DNA from 2 places in the Pseudomonas sp. NPDC089422 genome. Region 1 is predicted to be linked to the other one. Evidence: riboswitches for the same ligand, from Rfam matches in the RefSeq annotation. Region 1 holds a riboswitch; the other holds the start of a gene.
The links. A riboswitch is a leader RNA that binds a small molecule or an ion and turns the genes downstream of it on or off. The one in region 1 is predicted to bind cobalamin.

Region 1 (4,206 bases):
CATCGATGCTCTGCAGGCGCTGGGTGAGCTGGGTGGGGAAGGCTGAGGCGCTGGTCATGGAAGGCGGTCGCAGGCAGGAATGATTGTCAAATGAAACGTTATCTTATAACTATTTCATTTGCTGTTGATAGCAGTTTTTGTGTTGCCTGTGCCCGCGAAGAGGCCGGGACAGGCGGCTCAAATCAGAAGGTGTAATCCACGGTAGCGAAATACGACCGTGGCGCCCCCATCACCCACTGCTCGCCACTGAACACCGACGCCACATATTCCCGGTCGAACAGGTTGTTCACCTGCAACCCCAGGCGTACATCCGGCAACACCTGCCAGCCGATGTCGGCATCGACCACGGTATACCCCGGCGCACGCTGGCTATTGGCCGTGTCGGCATAACGCTCATCTACATACCGTGCGCCAATCCCGGCATCCACCTGCTGGCCGAAGCCCTTGCTCAGCCACAGGTTGGCCGTGCGCCGCGGCACATTGGCCGGGCGGTTGCCGGCGCGGTCCTGGGCCACGCCATCGACCACCTCGGCGAAATCATCGTACTTCGCCCGCACCAGCGAAGCATTGGCCGATACCTGCCACTGCTGCCCCAGGGCCAGTTCCAGCGACGCCTCCAGGCCGTCGGAGGTCTGCTGCCCGGCCTGTTGCGCCTCGTGGGTGAGCGGGTCATCCACCAGCAGCTTCTTCTTGACGGTATGGAACGCCGCCAGCGTCCACTCGCCACGGCCCTCCCAGAAGCGCTGCTTGAGGCCCAGTTCGGTCTGCTTTGCCTCGGTCAGGTCATAGTGCATCTGTGACGGGCTGAGGCTGACCAGGTTGTCAACGCCATCCTCGCTGGTGGAGTACTGGCCATAAAGCGACAGGTCGTTGGTGACTGCAAACACCAGCCCGGCGCGCCAGTTGCCGCCCTGCAGGCTGCGGTCACTGCGACTGCCGTCGACCAGGTTGTCGAGGTCGATGTGGTTCTGGTCGCGGCGCACGCCGGTGACCAGCGACAGGCGTTCGCTGAGCTGCAGGCGGTTCTCGGCGAACAGGGCGAAGGTGTGGGTGCTGGACAGCGTCTGCGGGCGGGTTGGCGAGTCGCTGTGGAACCAGCCTGGGGTCGGCTGCCATGGGTCGATAGAGTCGCCGCCCACGTCGTTGTACGGCCGGTTGCTGTCGATGTTGAAACGCACCTTGTTGTACTCGACACCGACCAGCGTCTTGCTGGCAAGGCCGAACAGGCTGTGGTCGAAGGTGAAGGTCTGGCGGTCGCCGATCTGCTCCTGGTTGTGCTTGATCTCCAGGTAGCTCTGGCGCTCCAGCAGTGCGCGGTCAGCGTCCCAGCTGTAGTTCTCGGCATTGCGCCAGTGGCGACGGCTCTTGATGTAGTAGAGCTGGTTGCTGGCGCTGAGGTGGTCGTTGATCGTCCAGCCCGTGGTGAAGCGGGTCCACTCGTCGTGGTAGCGCTGCTCGTCATTCTGGACGTTGTAGTTCTTCTTGCGCAGGCTGCTGCGGTAATGGCCGTCGATCAGCGGCGTGCCGTAGTAGTTGGCGGGCTGGGCGTCGCCGCGCTCGTGGGCGAGGGTGAAGCTCAGGTCGTCGCTGGCGTCGAAGCGCAGCGCGGCACTGAGCGCCAGGCTGCGCGAGTCGGTGCGGTCGACCCAGCCGTTGCCGGCCTGCTGGTTCAAGGTCAGGCGATAGCTCAGGCGTTCGCTGAGGCTGCCGCCGCTGTCCAGGCCCAGTTGCTGGCGGTCCCAGGAGCCGTAGCCCAGGCGCAGGCGGTTGTGGATGTCGCCAGCGAAGGGTTTTTTCGGGATCACGTTGATCACTGCGCCGGTCGCGCCTTCGCCATAGAGCACCGAAGCCGGGCCGCGGATGACGTCGATCTGCTCGACCATCCACGGGTCGACCGGGAAGGTCTGGGTACCGGCCCCGGTGTACAGGCGCGCGCCGTCGAACAGGGTCATCACCGAGCCATGGCCGGTGAAGCCGCGCGCCGACAGGCCGGTGCCGCCATCGCCGGGGTTGCCGATGAAGGTGATGCCGGGCGAGCGGGTCACGGCGTCCTGCACGGTGAGGTTGTTGCGCTGCTCGATCTGTTCGGCCGTGAGGCTGCTGGTGCTGGCCGGGGTTTCCAGAGCACTGAGGTTCAGCCGTGAACCGGCCTCGCTGGGCGTAGCCAGGTCGACGCGCTGTGGGTCACGGGTATCGGTGATGGCCGTGGAAGGGAGGTTCAGCACAGGTTCGTCGGCCAGGGCTGGCAGGGAAACGGCCAGGCAGGCCGCCAGGGGGTGAAGCTTGATGAATCGGGACATGTCGTTCCACTACTGCAGGAATGAATGGATCCCGGTGGAAAACACGCAAAGGCGCACCGCGTACGCAGGCGCACGCGGATACCGGCCTGCGCCCGCCCACCGCGGGTTGCCAAGTGACGCTTCAGGCCGGTCTCCGGGCTTGCGAGGGTCGTGAGGCCTTCACCTTCCCATGCTGGCGCACAGTGGTGTGTCGAAGGCATCGCTCGCTTACCGTTGCGGGGGCAGCGCCGGACTTGTCGTGAACCACGACGCACCGGCTTCCCGTTTCACCCTGCGCACGGCGGCGCAGGACACCTGAAACTGGCGCGCATCTGACCATCGAATGGCCGGCGCGTCAAATGCGCGTGTCAGCGCCCGCGGCGGCGCGACACCCGCGCTTCGATGTTCTTGCGCCCGATCAGCAGGGGGGGCTTTTCCACCACCGGCTCATCGGCCAGCCACTTGTACATTACCAGGCAGTCGACCAACCCCAGGCGGGCATGGCGATAGGCTTTGGGCAGGCGGCCAACGGTCTCGAAGCCGAGCTTGGTCCACAGCGCCACCGCCACTTCGTTGCTCGCCACCACTGAGTTGAACTGCAACGCCAGGAAGCCTTCCTGGCGCGCCAGCTTCTGCGAGTGCTCGCACATCAGCCGGGCCACGCCACGGCCACGGGCGGCCGCGCAGACCATGTAGCCGCAGTTGCCGACATGGGCGCCAGGGCCGGCGGCGTTGGCCTTGAGGTAGTAGGAGCCGAGCAGCTCGCCATCGGCCTCGGCCACCAGGGTGTGCAGAGGCAGTTGCAGCCACAGCTGGCGCGCCTGCTCGACGTCCAGTTCGGGGTCGAAGGCGTAGGTTTCGCGGGCCTGGACGATGGCCTGGAAGGTCGGCCAGAAGCGCTCGAAGTCGTCGGGCGTCATGGGGCGGATGTGGATCATGGCGGTTCCTGCAGTGGCTAGGCCGCCAAGTCTGGGTGGCGCGGCGCCGTCGCGCAAGGGCGGCGACGCCGTTGGGCTTCAGCCGTTGGCCTTGCCCACCGCATCCATGGCGCGGGCCGAGTAGACTAGCGCGGCCCCGGCATTCATCGCCACGGCCACACCCAGTGCCTCGGCGATCTCTTCACGGGTGGCGCCGTGCTTGACGGCTTGCTGTGAGTGCACGGCGATGCAGCCGTCGCAGCGGGTGGTGACGGCCACGGCCAGGGAAATCAGCTCGCGGGTCTTGGCGTCCAGGTGGTTGGTCTTGGCACCCGCGCCGCTGGCGGTCATGTAGCCGGCTACGGTGTCGGGGGACAGTTGCTTGAGATCGCCGATGCCGGCCATCAACTGCTTACGGTAGGCGTCCCAGTCCATCATGCTCATCGTCTTCACCTTGGCAAGGTTGCGGGAGGAGCTTTCAGGCTAGTCGAATTTGCGCCTGCCGCCGGTTGCCGGCGACAGGTTGCAGGGGCAGCATCAGATGTAGACGAACACCAGCACCAGGGCCGCGACCACCAGCCACTTCTCCAGGTAGTAGCGCATGCGATTGCGCTTCTTCAGCGCCTTGCCGCGCTCGCGGATCTTGTAGATGCGCGTGAACAGGCGGTTGATGCCGCCGGTCTTGTCGCCGGCGTCGTTGGGCGCTGCGGCGGCGGCCATGACGTTGCGGCTGAACCAGCGGTTGAACGCGGTGGCCCAGCGGTACTTCAGCGGGCGCTCGATGTCGCAGAACAGGATGATGCGGTTGTGCTCGGTGGTGTTGGCCGCGTAGTGGATGTAGGTCTCGTCGAAGACCACGCCCTCGCCATCACGCCAGGAGTACTTCTCGCCGTCCACGTCGATGTAGCAACCGTCATCGTTTGGCGTGTCCAGGCCAAGGTGGAAGCGGTACGAACCTGCGTACGGGTCACGGTGGCGGACCAGCTTGGCACCCGGTGGCAGGGTGGCGA
Region 2 (4,206 bases), on a different contig from region 1:
AGTGCCTGCCACTTTGGCAGTACGCAGGCGGCGTACACATCCGGGGATTTTGCAGTGAGCTTGCTGGCAGTGGGCTTGCCTGGGTTGGCGCACGCAACAAGACTCGCAGCGAGTGCGGCGCAACATAGGATACGAACGGTTGGCATTTGCGATTAACCTGACAGGAACGTGGGCCATTCTAGCCGGGATCGAGCCGCAGGAGTAATCCACCAAGGTCGTGCACAGGCTTGATTGCGACCGCGCAAGACTTCCGTCGAATGGGCAAGACGGCTCCATCCCCTAGAATGCACCAGGCTGATGGATCAGCACCCATCGCAAAAAGCCCGCTCTCATGTGCGGGCTTTTTGCACTTGCAGATCAACGGTTCAGGCTTTTTTACACATCAATGCAGCATCGAGCAGTCTGCCATGGTCGTACCAGGCGTCGCGCTGGTAGGCCGTAAACTGACGCTGGGCGCCTGTGCCATGCAGTTCTACCAGACCATCGGCCTGGGTGGGGTCGGTACTTTCGACGTACAGTTTCACCGAGTTGTCGCCATCGACTTCGTAGGTTTTCACGTTACCTTGAAGTTCGCCTTTGACACACCCCAGATAAGCAGGCGTGCTTCTATCGGTAGTACCGGACGTATAATCATGGCCATCCCGCACATCCCGATTCTGTGCGCACCCGGCCATCAACAGCGTGGCGAAAGTGGTTAACAGCATTGCGCCTGCGACCGATCTTGATCTCTTCACGCGACACGCTCCAGCTGCCCCATCGAGAACTTAGAAAAGAGTGGCCAAACTGAACGCCCTTTTTTGGTTTTCGTGAACCTATGGTACTGCGCAACGCACACAGCCCTATAGGCTTATTTGCTATATGGACAATGGCCCATCACGGGCAACTTTCCGTCTTTCGCGTTATTTCTTTAGCCGAGCGGAACGATTTCAATCAGCCATGTTTCTCATGCGTATAGACCAGGCGCAGCGTTCAGGAGAGACCCATGGTGTGGTGGCTGGAAGTACTCACCCAGTTCGTGATTTCCACCGGCCTCGCCGTGTTCAGCATCTTTTTGTTCTGGGCCTGCACGCTGGCGTTCAGGAGGACGTACAGCAAGCTGCTGTCGACTGCGTTGGCGGTGGCCTTGCTGGGCATCGCCGCCTTTCCCCACGGGGCAAGCTTCGCCATCAGCCAGCAGGCGCTGCTGGGGGTGGGCAACGAATTCCTGTTGCTGGTCGCGGACGCGTCGGGAGTGATCAGCGCCGTGATGATTGCATCGTTCTTCTTCAATCCTGGACGGATGCTCGATGAATCATGAAGGCAGCTGAGCGAACAGCCGCCTGTTTCACTGCTGTCAGCGTGGCCCGCCTCCGTGTCCACCGCCCATCATGCCCGGGCCGCCATGCCCTCCACCATGCCCACCACCGCCACCTGGCGGCATGAACATCCAGCAACCTGCCAGCGTGGATACCAGTGCAGCCACGACGGCGGCACGCAATACATGCTTCAACTTCATTACAACGCTCCAAAAGGCAAAACGGACAGCGCTGCAAGTGTAATTTCCAGACCGGCCGGCCTGGGCGAGCTTTTCCATTTCTTTACAGTTGCGTGGCACAGGCCTGGCCGCAAGCGGAAGGGATGAAGCCAATGCTGCCTTGCATCAGTAACGACGATAGTCCTGGTGACCACCACGATCTCCATCGTAGTAATGCCGGTGGTGATGATCACCGTCGTGCCAGTAAGGCCAGCAGCCACTGAGCAACAACAACCCTGACAACACGACAACCCATGCAGTCTTGCGTTTCATGTGCGTACCTCCGGCCAGGCGAAGCGAGGCCTTGCTTACGTTGGACTGTGCAAAACAGGGAGGTTCGGGCCGGGCGCCAACCACTGATCCTGTTTCATGAAGCCCCCTGCCCCTCGGCACAACGCCATAGCATTTGACGCCACCTTCGCCGCGTGCTCTCCTTACGCCTTGCGTCAGGTGCCCCCATCGGGGGTGAAACGGGAAATCGGTGCGTCGCAGGCCCTCACCAGGGCCGGGCAAATCCGGTGCTGCCCCCGCAACGGTAAGCGAGCGAAGCGTCCAGACCACTGTGCCACGCAGTCCGGCATGGGAAGGTGATGCTTTTCAAGGAGCCCTGCTCCTCCTCGCAAGCCCGGAGACCGGCCTGGCGTTCATGAACACCCCGCGGTGGGCGGGCGCTGTCGCATTCCCTCGGGCGCCCCGTGCCCGGGGCTGCCGCGCTTGTCCCATTGCCTACTAAAAAAGCAGAGGATCGCGTCATGCCCGTCACCAGCGCCAAACACAGCATCACCACCCCCGTTACCCTCAGCCAGCGCGTGGTCATCGCCGTCGGTGCCAGCCTGCTCGGCCTGTGCCTGGTCTACTTTGCCGGGTTCTCGCACATCGAAGCCGTGCACAACGCCGCGCACGACACCCGCCACAGCGCCGCCTTCCCTTGCCACTGAGGCTGCCATGATCATGCGTATCGCCCGCACTGCCGGGTTCAGCGGCCTGCTCGCCGCGCTGTTGCTGACCCTGCTGCAAAGCTTCTGGGTCGCACCGCTGATCCTCGAGGCGGAAACCTATGAATCGGCCGCTCCCGCAGCCGAGCACCACAGCCACGGCGAAGAGGCCAGCGCAGGCCACACCCACAGCGAGGAAGCCTGGTCGCCAGAAGATGGCTGGCAGCGCATCCTGTCGACCACCGGCGGCAATCTGGTGGTCGCCGTCGGCTTCGCCCTGATCCTTGCCGCCCTGTACAGCCTGCGTGAGCCGGGCCGCACCAGCACGGGCGCACTGTGGGGGCTGGCCGGTTTTGCCGTGTTCTGCCTGGCGCCGACCTTGGGCTTGCCGCCGGAACTGCCAGGCACTGCCGCCGCCGACCTCGGTCAGCGCCAGAGCTGGTGGATCGGCACCGCAGCCGCGACCGCAGTGGGCCTGGCCCTGCTGGTGTTCGCGCGCCATGGCTTGCTCAAGGCACTGGGCGCGGTCTTGCTGGTGGTGCCGCACGTGATCGGTGCTCCGCAACCGGAAGTTCACGAAAGCCTGGCCCCGCAAGCCCTGGAGGCTCAGTTCAAGATCGCCTCTTGGCTGACCAACGCGGCCTTCTGGGTGGCCCTGGGCCTGCTCAGCGCCTGGCTGTATCGCCGCTCCAGCCACGCCTGATGGCCATCGACCAGCCATTGCCGGCACTGTATGCCGGCTTCGGCTGCCGCCGGGGTTGCCCGGTGGAGGTTCTCGACGCCTTGCTGCATGAAGTGCTGCAGCAGCACGGCCTGAATGCCATCGCACTTCGCGGCTTTGCCAGCATTGCCGGCAAGGCCGACGAGCCAGGCTTGCAACAGCTCGCCGCACGTCACGCCCTGCCGTTGGTGGTTTTCGCTGCCGAGCAGTTGCAGGTGTACGAGCCACAGCTCAGCCACCACTCGGCAGTCGCCTACGCCCACAGCGGCTGCTGGGGCGTCGCCGAGAGCACGGCACTGGCCCTGGCCAGCCTCAGCCATGCCAGCGCCACACTCAGGGTGCCCCGCCAGGTGCGTGGCCCCGCTACCCTGGCACTGGCCTGCGCCGGATAATCGCTTCTTTCATCAATTCAAGGATCTGCCATGACGGTCTACTTCATCGGCGCCGGCCCCGGCGACCCGGAACTGATCACGGTCAAGGGACAACGCCTGATCCGTCAGTGCCCGGTCATCATCTATGCCGGCTCGCTGGTACCCGCGGCGGTGCTCGAAGGGCATCAGGCCGAGACGGTCATCAACAGTGCCGAACTGCACCTCGAGCAAATCATCGACGCCATCCGCGCCGCACATGCCAACGGTCAGGACGTGGCCCGGGTGCACAGTGGCGACCCCAGCCTGTATGGCGCCATCGGCGAACAGATCCGCCACCTGCGCGAACTGGGCATCGACTACCAGATCATTCCCGGCGTCACCGCCACTGCCGCCAGCGCGGCGCTGCTCGGCTGCGAACTGACCCTGCCGCAAGTGGCGCAGACGGTCATCCTCACCCGCTACGGCGACAGCTCACCCATGCCCGCAGGCGAACAGCTCGGTGAGCTGGCGCGGCATGGCAGCACCCTGGCCATTCACCTCGGGGTCAGGCACCTGCCACGCATTGTCGAAGAACTGTTGCCCCACTACGGCACTGACTGCCCGATCGCAGTGGTTCACCGTGCCACCTGGCCGGACCAGGACTGGGTGCGCGGCACCCTGGCCGAT

Region 2: linked by a shared signal. The riboswitch ahead of ACIPZ8_RS25130 (CbtB domain-containing protein) and the one ahead of ACIPZ8_RS02045 (TonB-dependent receptor) in region 1 are both predicted to bind cobalamin.

Annotation. Positions count from the first base shown of each region.
Region 1 is NZ_JBIVHW010000001.1:455,173-459,378, forward strand. It holds gene ACIPZ8_RS02040 (DUF1624 domain-containing protein) at 1-58, opposite strand, end outside; gene ACIPZ8_RS02045 (TonB-dependent receptor) at 183-2,300, opposite strand; cobalamin riboswitch at 2,407-2,613, opposite strand; gene ACIPZ8_RS02050 (GNAT family N-acetyltransferase) at 2,648-3,217, opposite strand; gene ACIPZ8_RS02055 (carboxymuconolactone decarboxylase family protein) at 3,296-3,640, opposite strand; gene lpxO (lipid A hydroxylase LpxO) at 3,734-4,206, opposite strand, start outside.
Region 2 is NZ_JBIVHW010000016.1:83,073-87,278, reverse strand. It holds gene ACIPZ8_RS25155 (hypothetical protein) at 1-146, opposite strand, end outside; gene ACIPZ8_RS25150 (hypothetical protein) at 366-734, opposite strand; gene ACIPZ8_RS25145 (hypothetical protein) at 983-1,297, shown strand; gene ACIPZ8_RS25140 (hypothetical protein) at 1,334-1,495, opposite strand; gene ACIPZ8_RS25135 (hypothetical protein) at 1,640-1,786, opposite strand; cobalamin riboswitch at 1,945-2,169, shown strand; gene ACIPZ8_RS25130 (CbtB domain-containing protein) at 2,266-2,451, shown strand; gene ACIPZ8_RS25125 (CbtA family protein) at 2,459-3,151, shown strand; gene ACIPZ8_RS25120 (cobalamin biosynthesis protein) at 3,169-3,561, shown strand; gene cobM (precorrin-4 C(11)-methyltransferase) at 3,592-4,206, shown strand, end outside.